Regions from separate parts of the Ornithinibacillus liuyingii genome, predicted to be linked through region 2. Evidence: riboswitches for the same ligand, from Rfam matches in the RefSeq annotation. Region 2 holds a riboswitch; each other region holds the start of a gene.
What was found. Region 2 has a riboswitch for S-adenosylmethionine ahead of metK (methionine adenosyltransferase). Riboswitches for the same ligand answer to the same signal wherever they lie in the genome.

Region 1 (4,289 bases), on a different contig from region 2:
TTGATAGGGACGGTAACTCGCTAAGCTACACCTATAATGATATGGAGTCAGGAACGGATTATGAATTAGAGCATTTTTCTATAGACAACGATGCGGATGTTATCAGTCTGATACAAGATATTCGTACGATTCATAATCAGGTTAAGATAATAGGTACGCCTTGGACTGCACCTGCATGGATGAAATATAGTAATCAGTTAAACGGATCCTATTTGAATTATGAAGATGAGCGTGTTTATGAAGCATACGCGAACTATTTTGTAAAATACATTCAAGCCTATGAAAACAACCAGATTCCAATTGATGCTATTACGATTCAAAATGAACCAGAGCATACCTCAGAATCCTACCCCACTATGAGTATGAATGCTGAGGAGCAAGCGATGTTTATTAAGCAATATTTACACCCTACATTTTCACAACACGATATTAACACCAAAATTTTGGCGTACGATCATAACTGGGAGAATGCTTTTGATTATTCGAACAAGGTTCTTCATGATGAAGAGGCTAATGCATACACGAGTGGCATCGCGTTTCATTGCTATGAGGGGGACCCTGAAAGTATGTCGAAGGTGCATGAAGCATATCCGGACAAGCATATCTATTTGACAGAGTGTAGTGGTGGTGATTGGAGCGCAGATTTTGGCGATAACCTAAATTGGTATATGTCGAATCTCATTATTGGTGGACCTCGGAATTGGGCAGAGGCAGTACTACTATGGAATATTGCACTTGATCCTAATGGCGGACCAACGAATGGGGGATGTAGTGATTGTCGCGGTGTTGTGACAGTAAATAAAGAGGCAAATGAGGTGTCAAAAAACGTCGAATATTATGCCCTTGGTCATGCTAGTAAATTTGTAAACCCCGGTGCAGTCCGAGTAAGTACTACGCATTATCAAGGTAAACTAGAAACAGTGGGGTTTCGAAATCCTGATGATTCAATGGTTCTAATCGTAGCCAATACAAGTGATCATTCTGAAACATTTCAAGTCAATTACCAAACCGAGTCTTTCACTTACACAATGGACCCGAATAGTGCTGCCACGTTTACATGGTAGGACAGGGACGAGAGATTCTATGAATTATTTTAAAAAAAAGATTGACATCTAATTCATTAGGTACTATAGTATTTATCATAACTTACAACTACATAAATATTGAATTTTCTTCTTATCCAGAGAGACCGAGGGATCAGGCCCTATGAAGTCTCGGCAGCGGGTTAATGTAAATTAACACTGTGCCACTTCCTGCAAATGTACGTACATTTGAAAGATGAGAAGGAAGTCGTTTCAGTTTATATTTTGAGACCTTCCTTTTTTCTATGGATAAGAAAAGAGGAAGGTCTTTTTCGTTGTGAATGAATAAAGGAGTGGCGTGAGTATATGATTGAATTTCGGAATATATCAAAAACCTTTAAAATTGGCAATCGTGAAGTAAATGCCGTTAAAAATGTATCTCTTTCAATTCAACAGGGAGAGATATTCGGAATTATTGGCTTTAGTGGTGCAGGGAAGAGTACCTTGTTACGACTAGTGAATTTATTGGAGACGCCGACAAATGGTGAAATTGAAGTGCAAGGCATCAATATCGGATCGCTCTCCCAAAAGGATGTCAGAAAGCTTCGAAGTAGAATTGGCATGATTTTTCAAAACTTTAACCTATTCGCTTCTAGAACAGTAGCAGGAAATGTGGCATATCCACTGAAGCTTGCTGGTTGGTCTAAAAAAGAAATCGATAAAAGAGTTAGCGAGCTACTTAGCTTTGTTGGTCTTACCGATAAGGCAAAAGATTATCCAGAGCAGTTATCTGGTGGGCAGAAGCAACGAGTCGGGATTGCGAGAGCACTAGCTACCTCTCCAGATATATTAATTTGTGACGAGGCAACATCTGCCCTAGATCCAGATACAACAAGTGAAATTCTTCGTCTTCTCAAAAAAGTAAATAAAGAATTAGGGATTACGATTTTGCTGATTACCCATGAAATGCATGTTATACAGGAGATTTGTGACAAAGTTGCGGTGATGGAGAATGGTGAAGTGATTGAAACGGATTCAGTCTTTAATGTATTTACCAATCCACAGCATCTTACGACACAGCGCTTCATCCAATCCGTACAGCAAGACAGACCATCAACTTCATTATTAAGGGAATGGAGAAGAAAAGGTGGAAAACATTTATATCGCGTTATCTTTAAGGGCGAGGTTGCCAGTGATCCAGTCTTATCTCGAGTAACTAGAAAATTTGATGTGGATGTCAATATTGTATACGGCTCTGTCCGAGAGCTTCAGGAGAAATTATACGGAAACTTGCTTGTCTCGTTTGAGGGACAGGAAGAAAATATATCTTCTGTTCTTTTAGCACTTCAGCAAGATGTAACAGTAGAGGAGGTGAATGTAAATGAAGGTTGATTGGAGTACATTTTGGCCGCGAATACTGGAGGCTACTGGGGAAACAGTTTTAATGGTTATTATGACACTTATTTTAGGTTCCATTCTGGGTATAACGATAGGTTTACTTTTATTTGTAACAAGAACTGGTAATATTTTGGAAAATAAGATTATGTTTAATTTACTGAATGTCTTGATTAATATTATTCGCCCTATTCCGTTCATCATCTTCTTAGTGGCAATTAGTCCATTAACTAGAGCAGTAGTTGGGACAACGATTGGGACATGGGCAGCAATTTTCCCAATGACGATTGCTTCAGCATTTGGAATTGCAAGGGTAGTAGAGAACAACTTAGTGAGTATTGACTCCGGAGTAATTGAAGCAGCGAAGGCAATGGGAGCAAGTCCTTTACGAATTATTTTCACCGTACTAATCCCAGAGGCGTTAGGACCACTTATTTTAGGGTTAACCTTTGTAACCGTAAGTTTGATCGACTTCTCAGCAATGGCAGGAACTGTTGGCGGAGGCGGTTTAGGTCATGTAGCAATGACCTATGGATACCAACGATTTGATGGCAGTGTCATGCTAGTGACCGTTATTATACTGATTATTCTAGTACAAATCGCACAGTGGATTGGAAATACAGTATCAAGAAAGATTATGAGACGATAGATTACTTCATAGTAAAAATACAAAAGGAGATGGAATGATGAAAAAATGGTTTAGTATGTTAATCGTATTAATTGCAGTGAGTACATTAGTTGCTTGTGGAAGTGATACTACTTCAGGTAATGGAGATGAAGTAGTAGTTAAAATTGGTGTAACAGGAACAGATGGCGAGGTATGGCCAATTCTAAAAGAGAAGGCGAAAGCAGAAGGTATTGAAATTGAATTAGTGGAGTTCTCTGACTACACATTGCCGAATCAAGCGTTAGCAAACGGTGATATTGATCTCAATTCATTCCAGCATATTGCATTTTTATCCCAATTTAATGAAGAGAATGATCTTGATTTAGTTCCGATTGGAGCTACGATGATTGCACCGATGGGATTATATTCCGAAAAGCTGGAAGATGTAAGTGAAATTAAAGAAGGCGATAAAATTGCTATACCAGATGATCCTTCCAACCAAGCACGTGCACTGAAATTATTAGAATCAGCAGGATTAATTACGTTAGCAGATGACTTCGGACTATTTGGTGACCCAAGTAAGATTGTCGATAATCCTAAAAACTTAGAAATTCTACCGATCGTCGCGCAACAAACCCCACGTGTATTACCAGATGTGGCAGCATCTGTTATCAATAATGGGGTTGCAGGGCAAGCCGGATTTGACCCAGTGGAAGATCCAATTTACTTAGAAGACGCGAATGATCCCAATGCATTACCATACGTGAACATTTTCGCCGCACGTTCAGCTGATCAGGATAATGAAACGTTTCAGAAGATAGTGGAGCTATACCACGAAGAGGATGTAGTGAAGGCGATCGAAGCGGATACAAATGGTGGTTCCATTGTAGTTGATATAGAAAAAGCGGAGTTGTTAGAACAATTTAAAGGACTATAAGGAGCATCTCTGTAACCTAAATGGAGGAGGAAATTGGGAGAAGGTAATAGAGGGAGCCTCTCAGTGACCTAAGTGAGGAAGAAAAGCGAGAAAAGGTAACAGAGGGGGTCCCTCAGTGACCTATGAAGAAGGAAAGCGTAAAAAGGTAACAGAGGAGGCCCCTCAGTGACCTAAAAGAGGAAGAAAGCGGGAAAAGACAAACAGAGGGAGTAGATGATATTGAGTAAAACGTTAACCGGAGTTGAATTAATCCAATCATCCATTGAATCTAACAAGGAGCTATATATTGAAACAAGTCAGGCTATACATGCAAACCCAGAAATAGGGA
Region 2 (4,289 bases):
GGGGGAATCATCAACTAAGTAGAAAACCGACCTCTAAAAGTAAGGTCGGTTTTAGAGTAGGCAAAAAGTCTTTCCTGCCTGTATAAGAATATAGTATATAAACCCTCTTGGGATGAGGACAGGATAGTGTTATTTAAAATTAGGTCCTGCTGCAGCGATTTCTGGGCTAACATGAGTAAATTTTTTGAAATTATCATGGAACTTCTTAGCCAGATTTCTTGCTGTTTCGTCATATGCCTCTTTGTCTTCCCATGTATTTCTTGGAATAAGTAGTTCATCAGGAACACCAGCAACATGAGCAGGGATTTCCAAGCCAAAGATTTCATCTTTAATTGTTTCGACGTTATTTAGTTCTCCTTCTAATGCAGCATGAACCATTGCACGAGTATAAGAGAGCCTAATTCGATTTCCTACACCATAGGATCCACCAGTCCATCCAGTATTAATTAGGAATACATTTGTATTATATAAATCAATTTTTTCACCTAGCATCGTTGCATATGTTGCAGGCGATAATGGAAGGAAAGGTGCTCCAAAGCAGGCTGAAAATGTTGCTTGCGGTTCTGTTACACCACGTTCTGTTCCAGCTAGTTTACTAGTATACCCACTTAAGAAATGATACATTGCTTGTTCTTTTGTTAGTTTACTAATAGGTGGTAACGTACCAGATGCATCAGCAGTTAGGAATACAATGGTATTCGGATGTCCTGCAATGCTTGGATTTACAATATTATCTATATGTTCTAATGGATATGCAGCTCTAGTATTTTCTGTTAAGGAAGTATTATCGAAATTAGGGATACGTGTTTCTTCATCTAATACTACATTCTCTAATACAGAACCAAACTTAATGGCGTTGTATATTTGTGGTTCCTTTTCTTCCGATAGGTTGATACACTTTGCATAACAGCCACCTTCTATATTAAACACACCACTAGAACTCCAGGCATGCTCATCATCACCGATTAGCTTGCGGTAAGGATCAGCTGATAATGTTGTTTTTCCAGTTCCAGATAAACCGAAGAATAAAGCAACATCCCCCTCATTACCTACGTTTGCTGAGCAGTGCATGGATAATATGTTTTGCTCTGGTAATAAAAAGTTCATGATAGAGAAGATGGACTTTTTGATTTCACCTGCATACTCTGTTCCACCGATTAAGATGACTTTGTGCTTGAACGATACAATGATAAATGCCTCTGAGTTAGTACCATCAATACTCGGATCAGCCTTAAAGGTTGGGGCAGAGATTACAGTAAATTCTGCTTGATGATTTGCTAATTGCTCCTCTGTTGGACGAATGAATAATTGTTTCGCAAATAAATTATGCCAAGCAAATTCGTTGATTACTTGAATTGGTAATTGATAGTTGTGATCAGCTCCAGCAAATCCATTAAATACAAAAACTTCATCTTTTTGCTTTAGGTGCTCCATTACTTTTGTATATAAGGATTCAAATACTTTTTCTTCAATAGGTTGATTTACAGTACCCCAGTCTACTTTACTTTCGGATATGGAATCCTTTACAATGAACTTATCCTCTGGGGAACGGCCAGTATATTTACCGGTAGTAGCGAGCACAGCTCCTGTATTTGATAAGACCCCTTCATTTCGTGAAAGGACTTTTTCAACTAATCTAGCAACAGATAAGTTTTTCTTTGTAGTTTGCTGGGACAGAAGTTCTTCCAATAATGAGGTTTTCATTACTGTATTCATTAAAATTACCTACCTTTATTTATGAGATTCAATACATTTATTTCCTGAAATTAATTATTAGTATAACACATTTAAATTAATAGTCCATACTATTCGTTGTTTTTATTGTATTATTTTATTAAAATTACGTGACAGTGTATTATACAGTTGACATAGGACAATTGCTTCAGTTAATCTACAATAGAGCGGATACTCTCTTATTCAGAGTTGGTGGAGGGACAGACCCGATGAAACCCGGCAACCATCACATTTGTGAAAAGGTGCTAACCTGAAGCAAGGAAAATTCCTTGAACAATAAGAGCGAAAGGCTAGTAAACCCTTTCCTCATGTAAGAAGGAAAGGCTTTTTTTATTGATTAAGGATATACTATCTGATAGATATTTGAGTTCCGTAACAAAGAAATAGAGGGAGGATTTAGCCAAATGGCTAAGAATCGTCGATTATTTACTTCTGAGTCAGTAACAGAAGGTCACCCAGATAAAATATGTGACCAAATTTCCGATGCAATTTTAGATGAAATTTTAAAAAAGGACCCGCTAGCTAGGGTTGCGTGTGAAACGACCGTAACAACAGGATTAGTACTTGTTGCTGGAGAGATTACCACATCTACCTATGTTGATATCCCACAGGTTGTTAGACAAACCGTTAAAGATATCGGTTACACTCGTGCGAAATATGGATTTGATGCTGATACTTGTGCAGTTCTAACTGCTATTGATGAGCAATCACCAGATATCGCAAGCGGGGTAAACCAAGCGTTAGAAGCACGTCTTGGAAAAATGACAGAGAGTGAAATTGATGCAATCGGAGCAGGAGACCAAGGATTGATGTTTGGTTTTGCTTGTAACGAAACAAAAGAATTAATGCCGTTACCAATTTCTTTAGCGCATCAACTTTCTAAACGGCTAAGTGATGTTAGAAAAGACAGTACGCTAGCTTATCTTCGTCCAGATGGAAAAACACAAGTAACCATTGAATATGATGAAGAGGATCATCCAGTAAGAGTTGATACGATTGTCATTTCTACACAGCATTCACAAAGTGTTACTTTAGAACAGATTGAAAAAGACTTGATCGAGCACGTCATTAAGCCAGTAGTACCTGCAGAATTATTAGATGATGAAACGAAATACTTTATTAACCCGACTGGAAGATTCGTTATTGGAGGTCCACAAGGGGATGCAGGTTTAACTGGTAGAAAAATAATTGTCGATACGTATGGTGGCTATGCACGCCATGGTGGGGGTGCTTTTAGTGGGAAGGATCCTACAAAAGTAGACCGTTCAGCTGCTTATGCTGCTCGTTATGTGGCGAAAAATATTGTAGCTGCTAAATTAGCTGATTCATGTGAAGTTCAGCTTGCATATGCAATCGGTGTTGCAGAACCGGTTTCCATTTCCATTAATACGTTTGGTACCGGAGTAGTAAGCGAAGAGGTATTAGTTAATGCTGTTCGCGATATATTTGATTTACGTCCAGCTGGAATTATCCGCATGCTAGATTTACAAAGACCTATCTATAAGCAAACTGCAGCATATGGTCATTTCGGTAGAACAGATGTAGAATTTCCTTGGGAAAAAACCGATAAAGTAGACGCGTTATTAGCACAAGTTAAATAATGTATTTAAAAGGCTTAGAACCCAGTGTTCTAAGCCTTTGCTATTAGGAAAAATCAAGCCCTAAATCAGTATGGTACTTATAATAATGTCCTTTTTCGACATAGGATTTGCGAACTCGTTCCATCTCTTGATAATCCGTGTCCGTTAATTCGCGAACTACTTTGGCAGGGCGTCCCATAACTAATGTATGAGGTGGAATTTTTTTGCCAGGTGGAATTAGACTTCCCGCACCAACAAAAGCATGTTCCCCAATTTCTGCCCCGTCTAAGATAATCGACCCCATACCGATTAAAGCATTTTTTCGTATAATAGAAGAATGAAGGGTAACTTGGTGTCCTACAGTAACATCATCTTCAATGATAAGAGGATTATTAGGACTTTGATGTAGCATAGATAAATCTTGAATACTAACTCGTTTACCGATTCTAGTTGGAGCAACGTCTCCTCGGATAACAGTTTTAAACCAAATACTAGTTTCTTCTTCAATTGTGACATCTCCAATTACTACTGCGTCTTTTGCAATAAAAACGGTCGGATGTATCTTAGGTGCGATATTTTGATAATGATGAATCACTCAATATCCCTCCTTGACTATTTTTTCTGTATTGCTATGATAAATGGTGGATTATTCTTTTGATTAATAAATCCATATTGCAGTACACTATATTGTTTTTGATTCAGGGAAATGACGTGCTTTAATATCGTATTTTTTTCATCTTGCCCGCCTTCGTGTCCATAGTATACTACTAAAATAATTCGACCATTTTTTTTAAGGTACTTTAATATGGTATCAATAGCTTTTACGGTGGACTCCCCTTTTGTAATGATAGACTTATCACTTTTCGGTAAGTAGCCTAAGTTAAAGATAGCACCACCTATTTCAATATCATGAAATAAATAATCGCCAATATTCTCATGACTGTCTAATACAAGTGATACATTGGAGCAGTTGTG
Region 3 (4,289 bases), on a different contig from region 2:
ATCAGATTTGGACGAATTCCTCGATTGGATACGGAATAATCCTGTAGTTGAATCTGCTGTTCCAGCTCTGATTTCGATGTAAAGTCTTTAAATCCTGCATATCCACTTAGGTCGTTTACGGTTGTGATTCGTTTTAATTCTTCCTGTGCTTCTTCCTCTGTATCACGACAAATGACGTAGGCTGCCATCCCAATTGTGCGGAAAGGCTCTCGTCCTGCTTCTTGTCTACGCTGTTTCATATCAGCAATCTTGGCTTGTGCTTCCTCCACCGTATGTCCATGGATGACATACGCATCACAAAGCGATGAAATGACCTGTTTCCCTTTCTCACTTTCGCCACCCGCATATAAAATTGGGTTTGGCCGTTGGACTGGCTTAGGGGAAAGCTTGGTGTTCTCTATTTGATAAAACTGGCCCTGATAGGAGAAGGTTTCCTCCGTCCATAATCCTTTCAGAATCTCAATAAACTCTGCTGTTCGGTCATATCGTTCATCATGTGCGGTAAAATCACCACCATATTGCTTCGCCTCCTCGGCCCACCAGCCAGAAACAACATTTAAGGTAAAGCGTCCATTACTAATATGGTCGATGTTTGCCGCCATTTTTGCTGTAACAGCTGGATTATGAAACACGGGACGAACCGCTGTCATGATCTCGATTTTTTCTGTTACGGCTGCTAAAGCTGCTGCAGTAGACCATGCCTCTAAGGAATCCTTGTCTGTGCCTTTAATATCATTCAAGTAAAGCTCCGCAATTAAGGTAGTATCATAGCCCCATTTTTCTGCTGATTGAATTACTTTCTTTGCATAGTCAAACGTTGGTGGCATCTTTTCATCCTCGACATTACGTAACCACCCGCCAAAAATCGGTAACCAAAATCCGTACTTCATAAAACTTCCTCCTCATCCACTTGTGTTCTATCTGTAAAACATAAAAAAATCTCCTTCCCTAGATAGGAAAAGAGATAACTACTAAAAATAAGTTTGCACTCTCCTATCTTCCAAGCAATTGCTTGATGGAATTGGCACAGTATTCTTATGAAAGAACCTGTTGCCGAGGCTTCAAAGGGCCATGTCCCTCCACCTCTCTTGATAAGATCAAAAATTATTTGATTATTTCCTCTATCATAAAGTAACCCTTTCCACCTTGTCAATCATTAATTCCTACTTGACTGATAGGAATTGTTCGAATAGAATATAACAATAATTGCACACCACTACTTCTTATCAAGAGAAGTCGAGGGAACAGGCCCGATGACGCTTCAGCAACCTCTGATATATCATGTCAGAAAGGTGCTAATTCCGACGAGATTATTCTTGAGAGATAAGAGATTACATACAACAATGTAAAATCCCTTTATTCTCACCAGAAGAATAAGGGATTTTTCTGCTGATAGGAAGTAAATGCTAGGAAAAAACACAATCGCAAAAAGGACCGAATGTCCATTTTTCAAATGAATCGATGCAAGGAAATAGGAAAGGTTGAGTAGGAATGAGTGAGATCGTTATATTTTCTGGTAGTACTGCTACATTATCTGGCTCTGAGCAGGTATTACGTTATTTCGGGAGCCTATTACATGATAGACAATTTTCAGTAACCCATATTTCGGTAAGAGATGTACCATATCAAGATCTTTTTGACATGAATATAAACAGTCCAAAAATAAAACAAATGACAGCATTAATCGAAAATGCCCACGGTATCCTGATTGGGTCACCGGTTTATAAGGGAGCTTATTCCGGGGTGTTAAAAGCATTCATTGATCTTCTGCCACAGGATGTGTTGAAGCATAAGCCAGTCCTTCCGATTATGACTGGTGGGAGTCCTTCCCATCTTTTAGCCCTCGAATATACACTGAAGCCACTATTAGCCACATTAAAGGCGCATAATTTAAAAGGCCTCTACCTATTGGATCAAACAATCAATAAACAGAGGGAAATACCAATAGTAGATGAGGAAACCATACAGCGAGCAAGAAAACAGCTTGATTATTTCTGTAAATTAGTAGTTCACAGGCAGACAACGCCCATTTAGATGATTCAGCAGAATTTTAGCTAAAGATACTAATTTACATACACTAGGGAGAGTTACATCATGAAAAATATAATCGTCATCATCGGATCCTTTATTGTTGCATTTGCCTTTAATTTCTTTCTGGTCCCTTTTGGTATCTTAAGTAGTGGCGTTAGTGGTATAGCTATTTTAATTGGACTCATTACGCCACTTGATATCGGAATTCTGACCTTTATCTTTAATTTACCGTTACTCTTATTGGGCTATGTTAAATTAGGGAAGAGGATTACCGTGAATACGCTGATTTGTGTCGTGTCCCTATCTTTCTTTTTATATATTTTACCAGTAGTTGCGATAACGGATGATATTTTGCTTTCAACCATCTTTGGAGGAATTATTGGTGGAATTGGAGTCGGTATCATACTGAAATATTCCGGAACCTCTGGTGGGTTGGACATTATCGCGATTATTATTTCCCGTAATAGTAATATTAGTGTAGGGCTACTCCTTACCGGAATGAATGGTGTCATTGTCCTGCTATCTGGTGCTATCTTCAGCTGGGACATTGCATTATATACCCTTTTATCTATTTATTTGACGGGGAAAGTTATCGATGCGATTCACACAAGTCATATCAAACTGACCATGCAGATTGTGACATCAAAAGGAGATCAAATTAGAAAAGAATTACTGCAATCCGTTTATCGTGGGATTACGATTACGGAGGGATTCGGTGGTTATACAGAAGAAAAGAAACAAATTCTAATGATGGTCGTGACCCGTTATGAGACCGTGAAAATTAAAGAAATCGTTCGTCAACACGATGACAAAGCGTTTATTAACATCTTTCAAACCGTTGAAATTGATGGTGAATTTGCAAAGAACTAACGAAAGAACTCGTCTGCCCTGCTTCCTTTTCTATTTTCACCCTAATAGAAAAGGAATTTGGGGATAAGATGTTAGTAGTCGTATTCATTTTTCTATGTTAGCAAAAAAATAAAACATTACATTAGCTATTGAACGAAGCCAGTGATAAAATACGCTTATTCCAATCATTTACATATAACATAAGAAGGTGACTAGATATTCATACAGAATTTGTACTCATTAGTATTGTTATTGTCATTTCACTCGGTATCTTATCACAATGGTTAGCCTGGAGAATTCAATGGCCATCTATTGTCATCATGTCTGTTGCCGGATTATTAATTGGTCCGGTATTCGGATTAATTAATCCGCAAGAAGCGCTTGGGAGTCTTTATAGTCCCATTATCTCGCTTGCAGTGGCATTAATTTTATTTGAAGGTAGTACAAGCTTAGATGTACGGGAATTAAAGGGGGTATCGAAGTCGGTATTCCGAATCGTCACGTTTGGTACTACGTTAGCCTGGATTGGTGGCTCCTTAGCTGCTCATTTCATTGCAGGACTTAGTTTAGAAATATCGTTTATTATTGGTGGCCTGTTTGTCGTAACAGGTCCTACCGTTATTATCCCTTTATTAAGACAAGCAAAATTAACCTCACGGGTATCTTCTGTCTTAAAGTGGGAAGGTATTATTGTTGATCCAATCGGGCCGTTGCTTGCCCTCTTTGCCTATGAGATTATTAAGATTACATCATTAGAATCGTTTAGCTTTCATAATTTTATTCCATTCTTTATTGACTCCCTTTTAGCGGTGGTAGTGGGGATTGTGATTGGAATAGTAGTAAGTTTTCTAGCAGGAAAAGGCTGGTTCCCTGAATACCTAAAGTCTCCTATCATCTTTTGTTTCGTGCTCATTTGCTTTACCATCGGAGAATCGATTATGCATGAAACTGGGATGCTGGCTGTTACGGTGATGGGATTAACACTCGCAAGAACGAAAAAATATGTTCACTCTATCAGTAGTGTGACCCATTTCATGGAGAACATTTCTGTCATGCTTACATCAACCGTGTTTATTTTACTTACGGCTTCCCTTACAAGAGAAACGATAGTTGATGTCTTCACATGGCCAATTATTGCCTTTGTACTTGTTATGTTGTTTGTCGTAAGGCCGTTTTCTATTTGGACTTCCACCATTGGTACAGAAATGACCTTAAAAGAAAGAGCACTAGTTGGGTGGATTGCACCGAGAGGGATTGTCGCACTGACGGTTTCAGGTTATTTTGCAGGAATACTGGTTGAGGATGGCTATTCCAATGCTACTATCTTAACACCATTAACCTTAGCACTAGTGTTGATCACGGTTTGTGCACATGGATTTTCAATTGGTCCAATCGCGAGAAAGCTAGGC

Region 1: it holds a riboswitch for S-adenosylmethionine, as region 2 does, so the genes downstream of both, ACSKT4_RS14560 (methionine ABC transporter ATP-binding protein) here and metK (methionine adenosyltransferase) in region 2, are expected to answer to the same signal.
Region 3: it holds a riboswitch for S-adenosylmethionine, as region 2 does, so the genes downstream of both, ssuE (NADPH-dependent FMN reductase) here and metK (methionine adenosyltransferase) in region 2, are expected to answer to the same signal.

What each region holds. Positions count from the first base shown of each region.
Region 1 is NZ_JBPWOS010000010.1:132,902-137,190, reverse strand. Features, by position in the region: gene ACSKT4_RS14565 (glycoside hydrolase family 30 protein) at 1-1,064, shown strand, start outside; SAM riboswitch class I at 1,174-1,285, shown strand; gene ACSKT4_RS14560 (methionine ABC transporter ATP-binding protein) at 1,389-2,414, shown strand; gene ACSKT4_RS14555 (methionine ABC transporter permease) at 2,404-3,066, shown strand; gene ACSKT4_RS14550 (MetQ/NlpA family ABC transporter substrate-binding protein) at 3,104-3,961, shown strand; gene ACSKT4_RS14545 (M20 family metallopeptidase) at 4,175-4,289, shown strand, end outside.
Region 2 is NZ_JBPWOS010000012.1:121,660-125,948, forward strand. Features, by position in the region: gene pckA (phosphoenolpyruvate carboxykinase (ATP)) at 130-1,716, opposite strand; SAM riboswitch class I at 1,911-2,017, shown strand; gene metK (methionine adenosyltransferase) at 2,139-3,335, shown strand; gene ACSKT4_RS16135 (gamma carbonic anhydrase) at 3,379-3,909, opposite strand; gene mnmM (tRNA 5-(aminomethyl)-2-thiouridylate-methyltransferase MnmM) at 3,927-4,289, opposite strand, start outside.
Region 3 is NZ_JBPWOS010000002.1:134,994-139,282, reverse strand. Features, by position in the region: gene ACSKT4_RS03595 (LLM class flavin-dependent oxidoreductase) at 1-890, opposite strand, end outside; SAM riboswitch class I at 991-1,098, opposite strand; SAM riboswitch class I at 1,221-1,330, shown strand; gene ssuE (NADPH-dependent FMN reductase) at 1,492-2,034, shown strand; gene ACSKT4_RS03585 (YitT family protein) at 2,095-2,901, shown strand; gene ACSKT4_RS03580 (cation:proton antiporter) at 3,099-4,289, shown strand, end outside.